3 regions of the Streptomyces sp. NPDC029169 genome follow, and region 2 is predicted to be linked to each of the others. Evidence: riboswitches for the same ligand, from Rfam matches in the RefSeq annotation. Region 2 holds a riboswitch; each other region holds the start of a gene.

Region 1 (4,557 bases), on a different contig from region 2:
GCGCAGCAGGCGCGTCACCGCCATGCCCCACGGGCGGCGAAGCCGGGCCGCGTCGAGCAGCGCGTCGTCGGCGAGCAGCTCCTCGACCGGGCCCGTTCGGAGGCCCTCCGGCGAGAGGACCGCGGCCTCGTCCGCCCAGCGCAGCGCCAGGTCGACGTCATGGGTGGCCATCACCACCGTGGTACCCGACTCCCGCAGCCGGCCAAGGACCTCAAGGAGCCGTTCCTGCCCGTGCGGATCGAGACCGGCCGTCGGCTCGTCCATGATGAGAACCCGGGGGCGCATCGCGACGGCGCCGGCGATCGCAGCCCGCTTCCGCTGCCCGTACGAGAGCAGATGCGTCGGCCGGTCCTCCAGCGCGACGATGTCCAGCGCCTCCAGCGCCTCGCGCACCCGGAGCCGTACCTCCTCCTCCGGCAGTCCCAGGTTCATCGGCCCGAACGACACGTCCTGACCGACCGAGGCCGCGAAGAGCTGGTCGTCCGGGTCCTGGACGACCAGCTGCACGGTCGTCCGCAGGAGCGTCAGTCCCTTCCTGTCGTACGACACCTCCTCGCCGTCCAGCCGGAGCGCGCCGCTCCCGCAGCGCAGGCCCCCGCTCAGCAGCCGCAGCATCGTCGTCTTGCCGCCGCCGTTACGGCCGAGGAGTGCCATCGCCCGGCCCTCCGGCACGGCGAAGTCGATGCCGTCGAGGACGACCGGCCCGTCCTCGTAGGCGAACGTGGCCTTCACCAGTTCCACGACAGGTGGCGCAGGACTCACGGCAGGGACCTTTCCAGTACGAGAGTGAGGGCAACGAGCCCGCCCAGCAGGCCGGCCGTCGAGGCGAGGAAGCGGCCCGAGACCGCGGCCTCCGGCACAAGGACCCGCAGCGTCCCGTCGTAACCCCGCCCGGCGAGGCCCGACTGCAGGCGCTGCGCCCGGTCGAAGGCGCGCACGAACGCCGTCGCGCCGAGGCCGGCGAGGGAACGCCAGGCCGCCGCCCGCGTGGTCAGCCCCAGCCGGGCCGCCTGCGCCTGCCGGATTTTGGATATTGAATCCAAAAGAAGAAAGCTGATCCGGTACATCACCAGCGCCACGTCCACCACCGGCGCCGGCACCCCGGCCCGCACCAGTCGCGGCAGCACGTCCGAGACGGGTGTGGTGAAGGCGAACAGCAGCACGCCCAAGGACGCGGACGACGTCCGCAGCAACAGCTCACCCGCGTGGACCGGACCGTTCTCCGCGAGCGCGACGAGGCCCCGGGCCCCGCCCACCTCGAAGAGGAGCGGGACCGCACCCGTCACACAGAAGCCCAGCGGGATGCGGAACGCGCGCCACAGCTGACGCCCCGGCACCCCGGCCGGACCGAGGAGGACGCCCAGGGTGGCCGCCGCGACCAGGACGGCACCGGGCCACGGCGGCAGACAGACCGCGCACAGCGTCAGACCGAATCCGAGCACGGCCTTCTCGGCAGGGTGTCGGCGGCGCCAGCGACTGCTGTGCGCCGCGGCGTCGATCGGCAGCACCGGCGGCTACTCGTCGCCCGTGGCCGCTCGCGACAGCTTCGCCGCCGCGCGCGCCTCACCCTGCCTGCGCCCGCGCCGCAGCCCGAAGTAGTACGCGAGCACTCCGGCGCCGAGTGCCGCCTGCAGGGAGAACAGCCCCGACTCGATCTCGGCGGACGGCGGCTCGTACAGCGGGCTGAACCACGGCTCGTAGTCCGGGTCGATCTCGGTGATCGCCGCCTCCGCCTGCCCGTCCGCGCCCGTGAACGGCTCCTCCTTGCCGTCGCCGAGACCCAGCGCGAGCGGGAGCACCGCCAGCGCCGCGACGACGAGCAGCAGCAGGGTGTTGATCTTCGCGTTACGGCTCATCGGGCGCTCGCCTCCGCCGCGTCGGTCTTCTCATCGGACTTCTTACGGGACGGCAGCAGGACACCGAGCCGGGTCAGGTCGCTCTTGCTGGACTGCGTGAGCAGCCGCATCACGAGCACCGTGAGCAGCCCCTCGCTGACGGCGAGCGGCAGCTGCGTGACCGCGAAGATGCCGCCGAACTTGGCCAGCGCGCCGAGCACACCGCTGCCCGGGTCGGGGAAGGCCAGCGCGAGCTGGACGCTGGTCACGCAGTACGTCGACAGGTCGGCGACGAACGCGCCGAAGAACACGCTCACCATGAGCGGCACTTCGAAGCGGCGCAGCAGCCAGTACGTACCGAAACCGGCCCACGGCCCCACGATCGCCATCGAGAACACGTTGGCGCCGAGCGTGGTGAGCCCGCCGTGGGCGAGCAGCAGCGCCTGGAAGAGCAGCGTGATCGTGCCCAGGACCGCCATCACCGGCGGACGGAACAGGATGGCGCCCAGGCCCGTACCGGTCGGGTGCGAGCAACTGCCCGTCACCGACGGGAGCTTGAGGGCGGAGAGGACGAAGGTGAACGCACCGGACGCACCGAGCAGCAGGGTGGACTCGGGGTTGGCCTTGACCTCACGGGTCAGCGCGCGGACGCCGTGGACGACGAAGGGAGCGGACGCGACGCCCCAGGCGGCCGCGTGCACAGGGGGCAGATACCCCTCGGCTATATGCATGGTTGGGAGACCCTCTCCAGCACCTCGTGGATGGACAACGCACCTTGGCCGGTCTCCTGGCTGACGGGTCATGCCGCCGCGGCTCCGCCTTCCCACACCGCCGCGGTCTCCCGCGGCGGTCCAGTGGCTTCCCCGGAGGGATGGAGCCGGACTTCCCGATCACAGTGGCGAGGGCCGCACCGGTACCGCACCGGTTTCCCGTACACCAAGGCGCTGTGACATTAGTGGGTTGACCAGCTACATCACAACACGGCGCCTCCCCGGGACGGTGTGTGACGAGCCTCCCGGGCCCCCGGCACACCCCTTCCGCCTCGCCTCACCCCTTGCGTCCCCGGCTCACTCCTTCCGTCCCCGGCTCCCCCCTGCCGGCCCCCGGCTCACCCCCGTCCGTCTCTGTTCACTCCTTCCGTCCCCGGCTCACCCCCGTCCGTCTCTGTTCACTCCTTCCGTCCCCGGCTCACGCCTTCCGTCCCCCGGTCACTCCTTCCGGTACGTGTACGCCTCCGAGGCCGCGGCCACCACCGCGTCCAGGTCCCCGCCCGCGCTCGCGGTGACGAGGGCGGCGACGGCGCCCTCGACGAACGGGGCATCCACGAGCCGTGATCCCACGGGCAGTTCGTCCCCCTCGGCGAGAAGCGCCTTGACGGTCAGGACGGCGCTGCCGAGGTCGACGAGGAGGGCCACCCCGGCGCCCCGGTCGACCGCCTTCGCCGCCTCGACGATCCGCTCGGAGCTGGTGCCGAGGCCTCCGTCGGGGGTGCCGCCGGCGGCGGCGACCGGCGCGGTCGGGCCGCCGCCCGCGAGCCCCTGGGCCAAGGCGGCGACGGCGTCGGCCACGCCCGCGCTGTGCGAGACAAGCACGATGCCCACCGGACCGGTCACGCGGCGGCCACCTCCGCCAGGGCGGCGACGAGCAGCGCCGACGAGGTGGCTCCGGGGTCCTGGTGGCCGATGGAACGCTCGCCCAGATAGCTCGCCCGGCCCTTGCGCGCCTGGAGCGGTACGGTCGCGAGGGCGCCGGCCTCGGCCGCGTCCCGGGCGGCGGCGAAGGAGTCGCCGAGCGCCTCGGCCGCCGGAACGAGCGCGTCCAGCATCGTCTTGTCCCCGACCTGGGCCCCGCCGAGCTGGCCGACGGCGGCGACCCCGGCGGCCAGCGCCGCCGCCAGGTCCTGCCGCGTCACCGAGGTGCCGTCCCCGAGCGCCTTGCCGGTGCGGCGCAGCAGCGTCCCGTACAGCGGTCCGGAGGCGCCTCCGACGGTGGAGATCAACTGCCGCCCAGCGGCGACGAGTACGGCCCCCGGTGTCTCGGTCGGCTCCTTGTCCAGGAGGTCCGTCACGGCGGCGAACCCCCGCTTCAGGTTGGTGCCGTGGTCCGCGTCGCCGATCGCCGAGTCGAGCTCGGTCAGGTGCCCGGCCTCCCGGTCGACGGCGGCCGCGGCCGTGGTCAGCCAGCGACGGAAGAACGCGGCGTCGAACTCGTTCACTTCGGGCATCCCCCGCTCACCGGCCCCAGCGCAGAGCGGGCGTCTGCACGGGCGCGTCCCACAGCCGCAACAACTCCTCGTCGGCCTCGCAGACCGTCACCGAGCAGCCGGCCATGTCCAGCGAGGTCACGTAGTTGCCCACCAGTGTGCGGGCGACCGGGACCCCGCGCTCGGCCAGGACCCGCTGTACCTCGGCGTTGAACCCGTACAGTTCGAGCAGCGGCGTGCCGCCCATCCCGTTCACCAGGACCAGGACCGGACCGGTCGGCCGCAGATCCTCCAGTACGGCATCGACGGCGACGTCCGCGATCTCGCCCGAGGTCATCATCGGCCGCCGCTCACGCCCCGGCTCCCCGTGGATGCCGATCCCCAACTCCAACTCACCCTCGGGAAGTTCGAAGGTAGGGCTGCCCTTCGCGGGCGTGGTGCAGGCGCTCAGCGCCACACCGAAACTCCGCGACCGCTCGTTCACCCGCCGCGCGACCGACTCCACCCGCTCCAGCGGCG
Region 2 (4,557 bases):
GTCTGCGCGTCCCACACGCCGAGCCGCTTCAGCTCCTCCACCAGGTACGAGTTGACCTGGAGGAACTCTCCCGAGAGCGTCTCGCGCTTGAACAGGTTGGAGACCTGCGGCTCGATGCACTCGTACACGCCCGCGATCGAGGCGATCGTCGCCGTCGGCGCGATGGCGAGGAGGAGGGAGTTGCGCATGCCGGTCGACGCGATCCGCTCGCGCAGCGCCGTCCACCGCTCCGGCCAGTTCAGCTCGACGTCGTAGTGGTCGGGGTGCAGGACACCGCGCGCCGTACGGGTCTTCTCCCAGGCCGGCAGGGGGCCGTTGCGCTCGGCGAGGTCGGCGGAGGCCTCGTACGCCGCCAGCATGATCCGCTCGGCGATACGGGTGGACAGGGCGCGCGCCTCCGCCGAGTCGAAGGGCAGCTTCAGCTGGAAGAAGACGTCCTGGAGGCCCATCGCGCCCAGGCCCACCGGGCGCCAGCGGGCGTTGGAGCGGCCGGCCTGCTCGGTCGGGTAGAAGTTGATGTCCACGACCCGGTCGAGGAACGTGACGGCCGTGCGGACGGTCTCGTCCAGGCGCTCCCAGTCGATGTCGCCGTCGACGACGAATGCTCCCAGGTTCACCGAACCCAGGTTGCAGACCGCCGTCTCGCCGTCGTCCGTGACCTCCAGGATCTCCGTGCAGAGGTTGGAGGAGTGGACCGTGTGGCCCGGCTCGGCGGTCTGGTTGGCCGTGCGGTTCGAGGCGTCCTTGAACGTCATCCAGCCGTTGCCGGTCTGGGCGAGGGTCCGCATCATCCGGCCGTACAGGTCACGGGCGGGCATGGTCTTGCGGGCGAGCCCCTTCGCCTCGGCGGCGCGGTACGCGGCGTCGAACTCCTCGCCCCACAGGTCGACCAGCTCGGGCACGTCGGCCGGGGAGAAGAGCGACCACTCGGCGTCGGCGTTGACGCGGCGCATGAACTCGTCCGGGATCCAGTGCGCCAGGTTCAGGTTGTGCGTACGCCGGGCGTCCTCACCGGTGTTGTCGCGCAGCTCAAGGAACTCCTCGATGTCCGCGTGCCAGGTCTCCAGGTAGACCGCGGCCGCGCCCTTTCGCCGCCCGCCCTGGTTCACGGCCGCGACCGAGGCGTCCAGGGTCTTCAGGAACGGCACGATGCCGTTGGAGTGCCCGTTGGTGCCGCGGATCAGCGAACCGCGGGCGCGGATACGGGAGTACGAGAGCCCGATGCCGCCCGCGTGCTTCGAGAGCCGCGCGACCTGGTGGTAACGGTCGTAGATGGAGTCCAGCTCGTCGAGCGGGGAGTCGAGGAGGTAGCAGGACGACATCTGCGGGTGGCGGGTGCCGGAGTTGAAGAGCGTGGGGGAGGAGGGCAGGTAGTCCAGCCGGCTCATCAGCCCGTACAGCGCGGCGACTTCGTCCAGGGCGCGCGTGGAGTCGTCCTCGGCCAGACCGCAGGCGACGCGGAGCATGAAGTGCTGCGGCGTCTCGATCACCTTGCGGGTGATCGGGTGACGCAGCAGGTAACGGGAGTAGAGGGTGCGCAGGCCGAAGTAGCCGAAGCGGTCGTCCGCGGTGCCGTCGATGAGCGCGTCGAGCCGCTCGGCGTGCAGGGCGACGAACGCGGCGGTGCGGTCGGCGATCAGGCCCTCGCGGTGACCGACGGCGACGGACTCGGAGAAGGTGACCGAGCCCTGGGAGGCCGCCTCGTCGGCGATCGTGATCGTGAGCAGCCGGGCCGCGAGCCGGGAGTACGCGGGGTCCTCGGCGATCAGACCCGCGGCCGCCTCCGTGGCCAGTTCGCGCAGCTCCGCCTCGTCCGAACCGGCGTTGCGGCCGCGCAGCGCGGCGGCGGCGACCTTGCCGGGGTCGGTGTCGGTGAGGTCGGCGGTGAGGTCGGTCAGGGTCCGCAGGAGTACGGTCCCGGGTCCGTCGCTCTCCTTGCCGTCGCTCTCGATCACTGCGGCCGGATCGGCGGGCGCGATGGTCACGTGGGGGCTCTCCCTCGCTCGGCTCGGGGCCGGCGGGGGGAGGCGGGCGGCGGCCACACCCGTACGCAGGGGAGGGCCGCGCCACGGCCCACTCCGCGAGGCCCGGACGTCTGTGGCACCCGGAACGGAAGGACCGGGCGCGCTGTCCGCAGGTCTTCGGACTCGGCCGGTGCACAAGCACACCGAAACCACACCGTTGCGGGACAGTTCCGGATTTCCACCGGATTCCCCTGCGAGAACAGCGAGCACGAGCATACATGTGGGGGGCGCTCCTCGAAGCACCCCCCACATGTTGTGTGTCGCCCGTGCGCCTACAACTCCAGGGCGTAGCTGAGCAGAAGGAACTCCGGCTGCTCGGGGAGGGGGCTCCAGTCCCGTTCCGGGGTGCGCCGGAAGCCGAGCCGCTCGTACACGCGGTGGGCGCCGCGCATGGCGGGCTGGGTGGACAGGACGATCCGTACGCAGCCCTCGACGGCCCGCGCGCGCTCGATGCAGGCCCGTACGAGCGCCTCGCCGACGCCCCGGCCGCGGGCGGCGCGGTCGACGGCCAGCATCCGGATCTCGGCCTCGCCCTCGCGGGCGAGGTCGGCCATCGGTCCGGGCGAGGGGACGAAGGTCACGCCGCCAAGCAGCGTGCCCTCCGCGTCGACGGCCACCAGCACCTCGGCCGCCGCGGCCCGCTTGGCCACGTCCCGCAGCTCGCCCAGATACCAGTCGCCCTCGCCGAAGTGGAGCAGCTCGTCGGCGAGATACGCCTGCCCGATGATCTCCCCGAGGGCGTCGTACTCCTCGGGCCGTACCGCCCTGGTGGTGAAGTCCATGCGACGCAGTCTGCCGCGCTCAGCCGCTCGCGCCCACTCCGTTGCCGGGGGCTCCGTCGCCGACCTGGATGCGCAGCCCGTTCTCCGTACGGAAGCCGTCGACCTCCGTCACGTACACGTGCCCGGGAAGGGTCTGCAGGGCCCGGGCGCGGGCCTCAAGCTCCGCGCGGTCGGGCGGGGACGCACCGAAGAAGGCCGCCGCGCTTTCCCTGAGGAAGCGCGACGGCCTTCGGTCGTGTCCGGAGCGGCTCAGTGGGAGCCGACGCCCACCTTCGGCAGCTCGGTGGCGACGCCCTTGTCGCCCGCGTCCGCCGTGTAGTCCGACGGCGAGGTCTCGTCCACGCCCTCCGGGGCCTTGACGGCCTTCAGGACGAAGGTCAGGACGACGGTGACGAGGACGTTGATCACGAAGGCGGTGAGGCCGATGTAACCGATCTCGCCGATGCCCGGGATCTCGGCGGACGAGCCGCCGAAGTGCTTCTGGGTCGGGCTGGCCACGCCGTACGCGGCCAGCGTGCCGTAGACCATGCCGACGGCCCAGCCCGTGAGCAGCGCCCAGCGGTGGAACCAGCGGGTGAACAGGCCGCCGACCAGGGCCGGGAGGGTCTGCAGGATCCAGATGCCACCGAGCAGCTGGAAGTTGATGGCGACCGTCTTGTCCATGGTGAGGACGAAGGCCAGCGCACCGACCTTGACGAGCAGCGACACCAGCTTGGACACCTTGGTCTCCTGCTCCGGCGTGGCGTCCGGCTTCAGGAAGTCCTTGTAGATGTTGCGGGTGAAGAGGTTGGCGGCGGCGATCGACATGATCGCGGCCGGCACCAGCGCGCCGATGCCGATGGCGGCGAAGGCGACGCCCGCGAACCAGTCCGGGAACATGTTCTCGAACAGCTGCGGGATGGCGAGCTGACCGTTGGTCACCTTCACACCGGCGGCGATCGCCATGAAGCCGAGCAGCGCGAGCAGGCCCAGCATCAGCGAGTACAGCGGCAGGATCGTGGTGTTGCGGCGGATCACGTCACGGCTGCGCGAGGAGAGCGTCGCCGTGATCGAGTGCGGGTACATGAAGAGCGCGAGCGCCGAGCCGAGCGCGAGCGTCGCGTAGCCCCACTGGCCCATCTCGCCCGGCACCAGCGCGCCGCGCGGCTTCTCGGTCGCCGGGTTGATCGTCGCGTACGCCTCGCCGGCCTTGGTGAAGATCTCGTCGAAGCCGCCCAGCTTGATCGGGATGTAGATGATCGCCACCGCGATGACGATGTAGATCAGGGTGTCCTTGACGAAGGCGATGAGCGCCGGGGCGCGCAGACCCGAGGAGTAGGTGTACGCCGCGAGGACACCGAAGGCGATGAGCAGCGGCAGGTCCTTGACGAACCAGTGCGTGTTCTCGCCGCCGCCCACGCCCATCACGTCCAGGACCGCCTGGATGCCGACGAGCTGGAGCGCGATGTACGGCATGGTCGCGAGGATGCCGGTGACGGCGACCGCCAGCGACAGGCCCTTGGAACCCCAGCGTCCGCGCACGAAGTCCGAGGTGGTGACGTACCCGTGCTTGTGCGACACCGACCAGAGGCGGGGCAGGAAGGTGAAGATCAGCGGGTAGACGAGGATCGTGTACGGCACGGCGAAGAAGCCGGCCGCGCCCGCCGCGTAGATCGCCGCCGGGACGGCGACGAAGGTGTACGCGGTGTAGAGGTCGCCGCCCAGCAGGAACCAGGTCACCCAGGTGCCGAACGACCGTCCGCCCAGGCCCC
Region 3 (4,557 bases), on a different contig from region 2:
CAGATCTGCGCGCGGATCGCGGGCAGCTTGGAGGGGTCCATGGAGGAGATCTGCGCGTACTCGTCGAGCAGCTGCTCCAGGCGCGCGATGTCACCGTAGGAGTCGGCGCGCGCCATCGGCGGCACCAGGTGGTCGACCAGGGTCGCGTGCACGCGCCGCTTGGCCTGCGTGCCCTCGCCCGGGTCGTTGACGAGGAACGGGTAGACGAGCGGCAGATCGCCGAGCGCCGCGTCCGGGCCGCACGCGGCCGACAGGCCCGCGTTCTTGCCCGGCAGCCACTCCAGGTTGCCGTGCTTGCCGAGGTGGACCATCGCGTCCGCGCCGAAGCCGCCGTCCTCGGCGCGCGCCGCGATCCAGCGGTAGGCGGCCAGGTAGTGGTGGGAGGGCGGGAGATCGGGGTCGTGGTAGATCGCGATCGGGTTCTCGCCGAAGCCGCGCGGCGGCTGGATGAGGATCAGCAGGTTCCCGCGCCGCAGGGCGGCGAGGACGATGTCGCCCTCGGGGTTGCGGGAGCGGTCGAGGAACATCTCGCCGGGCGCCGGGCCCCAGTGCTCCTCGACGTGCGTACGCAGTTCCTCCGGCAGGGTCGCGTACCAGCGCTTGTAGTCGGCGGCCGGGATACGGACCGGGTTGCGGGCGAGCTGCTCCTCGGTGAGCCAGTCCTGGTCGTGGCCGCCGGCCTCGATCAGGGCGTAGATCAGCTCGTCGCCGTCACCGGAGACGAGACCGGGAATCTCCTCCACGGGCCCGAAGTCGTACCCCTCTGCCCGCAGTCGGCGCAGCAGCGCGACGGCGGAGGCGGGGGTATCGAGGCCGACCGCGTTGCCGATCCGGGAGTGCTTGGTCGGGTACGCGGAGAGGACCAGGGCGAGCTTCTTCTCGGCGTTCGGGATGTGCCGCAGACGGGCGTGGCGGACGGCGATCCCGGCGACCCGGGCCGCGCGCTCGGCGTCGGCGACATAGGCCGGGAGGCCGTCCTCGTCGATCTCCTTGAAGGAGAACGGGACGGTGATGAGCCGGCCGTCGAACTCGGGCACGGCGACCTGGCTGGCGGCGTCCAGCGGGGAGAGCCCCTCGTCGTTCTCCTCCCAGGCGGAGCGCGAGCCGGTGAGGCAGAGCGCCTGCAGGATCGGTACGTCGAGGGCGGCGAGCGCGCCCGCGTCCCAGGCGTCCTCGTCCCCGCCGGCCTGCGCCTCGGCGGGCTTGGTGCCGCCGGCGGCGAGGACGGTGGTGACGATGGAGTCCGCGCGGCGGAGGGTGTCGACCAGCTCGGGCTCGGGGGCGCGCAGGGAGGCGACGTAGAGCGGGAGGGCCTGCGCGCCGGCGTCCTCGATCGCCTCGCAGAGCGCGTCGACGAAGGCGGTGTTCCCGCTCATGTGGTGGGCGCGGTAGTAGAGCACGGCGACGGTCGGTCCGGTCTCCGTACGGGGAGTGCGCTCCAGGGGGCCCCAGGTGGGGGCGGGGGCCGGGGCCTCGAAGCCGTGACCGGTGAGCAGCACGGTGTCGGAGAGGAAGCGGGCGAGCTGCTCCAGGTTGGCGGGGCCGCCGTGCGCGAGGTAGGCGTGGGCCTCGGTGGCGACGCCGACGGGGACCGTGGAGGCCTCCATGAGCTGGGCGTCCGGGGCCTGTTCGCCGGAGAGCACGACCAGCGGCCGGCCGGCGGCACGCAGCGCGTCCAGGCCCTCCTCCCAGGCCCGCAGCCCGCCGAGGAGACGTACGAGAACGAGGTCGGCGCCGTCGAGGAGCCCCGGGAGGTCGTCCAGGGCGAGACGGGAGGGGTTGGCGAACCGGTACTCGACCGGGCCGCCGGCCGCGCGGGCGCTGAGCAGGTCGGTGTCGGAGTGCGACAGCAACAGAATTCGCATGCGTGCGCAGGCCTTCCTCGGGGTTGTCCGCGCCCCGGGTGGTCGTGTGGACGGCAGGAGTTCCTGACTCACCCGGCCCCTTCCGGGACCCGGCTCACAGTGGCGGGACCGCGCCGGATTCTCACCGGGCTTCCTCCCCGGGGTCCTGGGACCCCATGCCGATCTGCATAGTAGAGCGTGCCCTCGGCCAGGCGGGGGGTTGGCCGGATCACACTCGGTGGTCGCCCGGATCCACGTCGGTATGCTCGCCGCCATGCCGACCGACCCGCGCACCACGCCCAACCGGGGCGAACCCGTCATACGGGACCGCGGTGACGCCTGCCCCGGGGCGCTTCGGCTGCACGCCGCCGACGACGGGCGATTGGCCCGACTGCGCCTGCCTGCAGGTTTGTTGACGGCACGTCAGGCCGAGATCCTGGCCAGCGCGGCCGAGGACCTGGGCGACGGGCGCGTCAGCGTCACCTCCCGGGGGAACGTGGAGCTGCGCGGCCTCGCCGAGGGCTGCGGGGCGGAGCTGGCGGAGCTGCTCGCGGGGGCCGGTCTGCTGCCCTCCCCGACCCATGAGCGTGTCCGGAACATCGTCGCCTCCCCGGCGGCCGGACTGGACGGACTCGGCTGCGGTGACGTGCAGTTGTGGGCCCGCGAACTGGACGCGCTGCTGTGCGCGGAGCCCGCCGCGGCCGCCCTCTCGGGCCGCTTCCTCTTCGCCCTCGACGACGGCCGCGGGGACGTGGCGGGGCTCGGCGGAGATGTGACCTTGATCGCAGCGGCGTCCTGGGCGGACGGCGAGGGTACGGCCAGGGTCCGGGAGCCCGACGTGCCGCGTGGCGGGGGTGCGGCGACGCCGCCGGCCGGGCGGCCCGCGGCCGGAGTCCAGGACCCGGACGGGATCCAGGACCCGGACGGGATCCGGGACCCGGACGCGTCGCGGGCCGGCAGCGCGGCCACGTCGGCGGCCGGGCTGCCCGCGGCCCGGGTCCAGGACCCGGACGGGGTCCAGGACCCGGACGCGCCGCGGGTCGGCAGCGCGGCCACGTCGGCGGCCGGTCGGCCCGCGTGCGGCGCATCCGTCGCGCTGCTCCGCGTCGGCGCCCAGGTCTTTCGGGTCGCTCACGCCGACGCGCCCCGCGCCGCGCTCGCCGCCGCCTTGGCCTTTCTCGACGCCGCGCGGGACGCCGGGAACGGGGCCTGGCGGGTGCGGGAGCTGCCTGAGGGGTGCCGGCCTGACCTGGCCGGGGCCCTCGCCCGGGCCGGGGTCGTGGCGGAGCCCGTATCCACGACAGAGGTCCCCCGGGGCGCGCCGCCCGCGCCCGGGCTCCTCGGCGACACCGCCCTGCACGTCCTCGCGCCACTCGGCCGACTGACCGCCGCCCAGCTGCGGGCCCTCGCCGCCACGGCCGACGAGGTACGGCTGACCCCCTGGCGGGGCGTCGTCGTGACCGGCGTCGCGCCCGAGCGGCTCGACGCGCTCGCGGGCGCCGGGCTGATCACCCGCCCCGACGACCCCTGGAACGGCGTCGGCGCCTGCACCGGGCGCCCCGGCTGCTCCAAGTCCCTCGCCGACGTCCGGGCGGACGCCACCCCGGGCGACGGCGGCCTCCCCGTCCATTTCTCCGGGTGCGAGCGCCGCTGCGGCCATCCTCAAGCCCCTACGTGGGTCGATGTCGTCGCCACCGGCGAGGGCGCCTACCTCGTGGACGGGCGCCCCACCCCCCGTACCGAACTCCCCGACGCCGTCGCGACGGCCCGCGTCCCCCCAGCAACCACGAGATGAGCGAGAACGACACGATGTTCGACTACGAGAAGGACGGCGCGGAGATCTACCGCCAGTCCTTTGCCACGATCCGCGCCGAGGCGGATCTGGCGGGCCTGCCCGCCGACGTCAGCCAGGTCGCGGTGCGCATGATCCACGCCTGCGGCATGACCGACCTCGTACGCGATATCGCCTACTCCCCGCAGGTCGTCTCGCGCGCCCGCGCCGCCCTGCGCGCCGGTGCGCCCATCCTCTGCGACGCGCAGATGGTCGCGAGCGGCGTCACCCGCAGGCGGCTGCCCGCCGACAACGACGTGGTCTGCACGCTCTCCGACCCCTCCGTGCCCGCGCTCGCCGCCGAGCTCGGCACCACCCGCAGCGCCGCCGCCCTCGAACTCTGGCGCGACCGCCTCGAAGGCTCCGTCGTCGCCATCGGCAACGCGCCCACCGCCCTCTTCCACCTCCTGGAGATGATCGCGAAGGGCGCCCCCCGCCCCGCGGCCGTCCTCGGCATCCCGGTCGGCTTCATCGGCGCCGCCGAGTCCAAGGACGCCCTCGCCGCCCAGGAACTGGGCCTCGACTACCTCGTCGTACGGGGCCGGCGCGGCGGTAGCGCGATGACCGCCGCCGCGATCAACGCGATCGCTCACGAAGCGGAGATCCAGCAGTGACCGGAAAGCTGTACGGCGTGGGCCTCGGCCCCGGCGACCCGAACCTGATGACGGTGGCGGCCGTGAAGGCCATCGCCGCCGCCGACGTGATCGCGTACCACTCCGCCCGGCACGGCCGCTCCATCGCCCGGTCCATAGCCGCCGAGCACATCCGCGAGGACCACATCGAGGAGCGGCTGATGTACCCGCTCACGGTGGAGACCACGGACCACCCCGGCGGCTACCGGGGCGCGCTCGACGACTTCTACGAGGAGGCGGCGGCCCGCCT

What was found. Region 2 has a riboswitch for cobalamin ahead of ACZ4VI_RS09020 (ribonucleoside-diphosphate reductase subunit alpha). Riboswitches for the same ligand answer to the same signal wherever they lie in the genome.
Region 1: it holds a riboswitch for cobalamin, as region 2 does, so the genes downstream of both, ACZ4VI_RS14810 (energy-coupling factor ABC transporter permease) here and ACZ4VI_RS09020 (ribonucleoside-diphosphate reductase subunit alpha) in region 2, are expected to answer to the same signal.
Region 3: it holds a riboswitch for cobalamin, as region 2 does, so the genes downstream of both, cobN (cobaltochelatase subunit CobN) here and ACZ4VI_RS09020 (ribonucleoside-diphosphate reductase subunit alpha) in region 2, are expected to answer to the same signal.

What each region holds. Positions count from the first base shown of each region.
Region 1 is NZ_JBVHXA010000006.1:352,075-356,631, forward strand. Features, by position in the region: gene ACZ4VI_RS14795 (ATP-binding cassette domain-containing protein) at 1-762, opposite strand, end outside; gene cbiQ (cobalt ECF transporter T component CbiQ) at 759-1,508, opposite strand; gene ACZ4VI_RS14805 (energy-coupling factor ABC transporter substrate-binding protein) at 1,515-1,856, opposite strand; gene ACZ4VI_RS14810 (energy-coupling factor ABC transporter permease) at 1,853-2,566, opposite strand; cobalamin riboswitch at 2,596-2,791, opposite strand; gene ACZ4VI_RS14815 (PTS-dependent dihydroxyacetone kinase phosphotransferase subunit DhaM) at 3,044-3,448, opposite strand; gene dhaL (dihydroxyacetone kinase subunit DhaL) at 3,445-4,059, opposite strand; gene dhaK (dihydroxyacetone kinase subunit DhaK) at 4,067-4,557, opposite strand, start outside.
Region 2 is NZ_JBVHXA010000003.1:501,095-505,651, forward strand. Features, by position in the region: gene ACZ4VI_RS09020 (ribonucleoside-diphosphate reductase subunit alpha) at 1-1,985, opposite strand, end outside; cobalamin riboswitch at 2,116-2,244, opposite strand; gene ACZ4VI_RS09025 (GNAT family N-acetyltransferase) at 2,297-2,806, opposite strand; gene mctP (monocarboxylate uptake permease MctP) at 3,056-4,557, opposite strand, start outside.
Region 3 is NZ_JBVHXA010000021.1:39,782-44,338, reverse strand. Features, by position in the region: gene cobN (cobaltochelatase subunit CobN) at 1-1,865, opposite strand, end outside; cobalamin riboswitch at 1,905-2,039, opposite strand; gene ACZ4VI_RS30725 (cobalamin biosynthesis protein CobG) at 2,107-3,639, shown strand; gene ACZ4VI_RS30720 (precorrin-8X methylmutase) at 3,654-4,289, shown strand; gene ACZ4VI_RS30715 (precorrin-2 C(20)-methyltransferase) at 4,286-4,557, shown strand, end outside.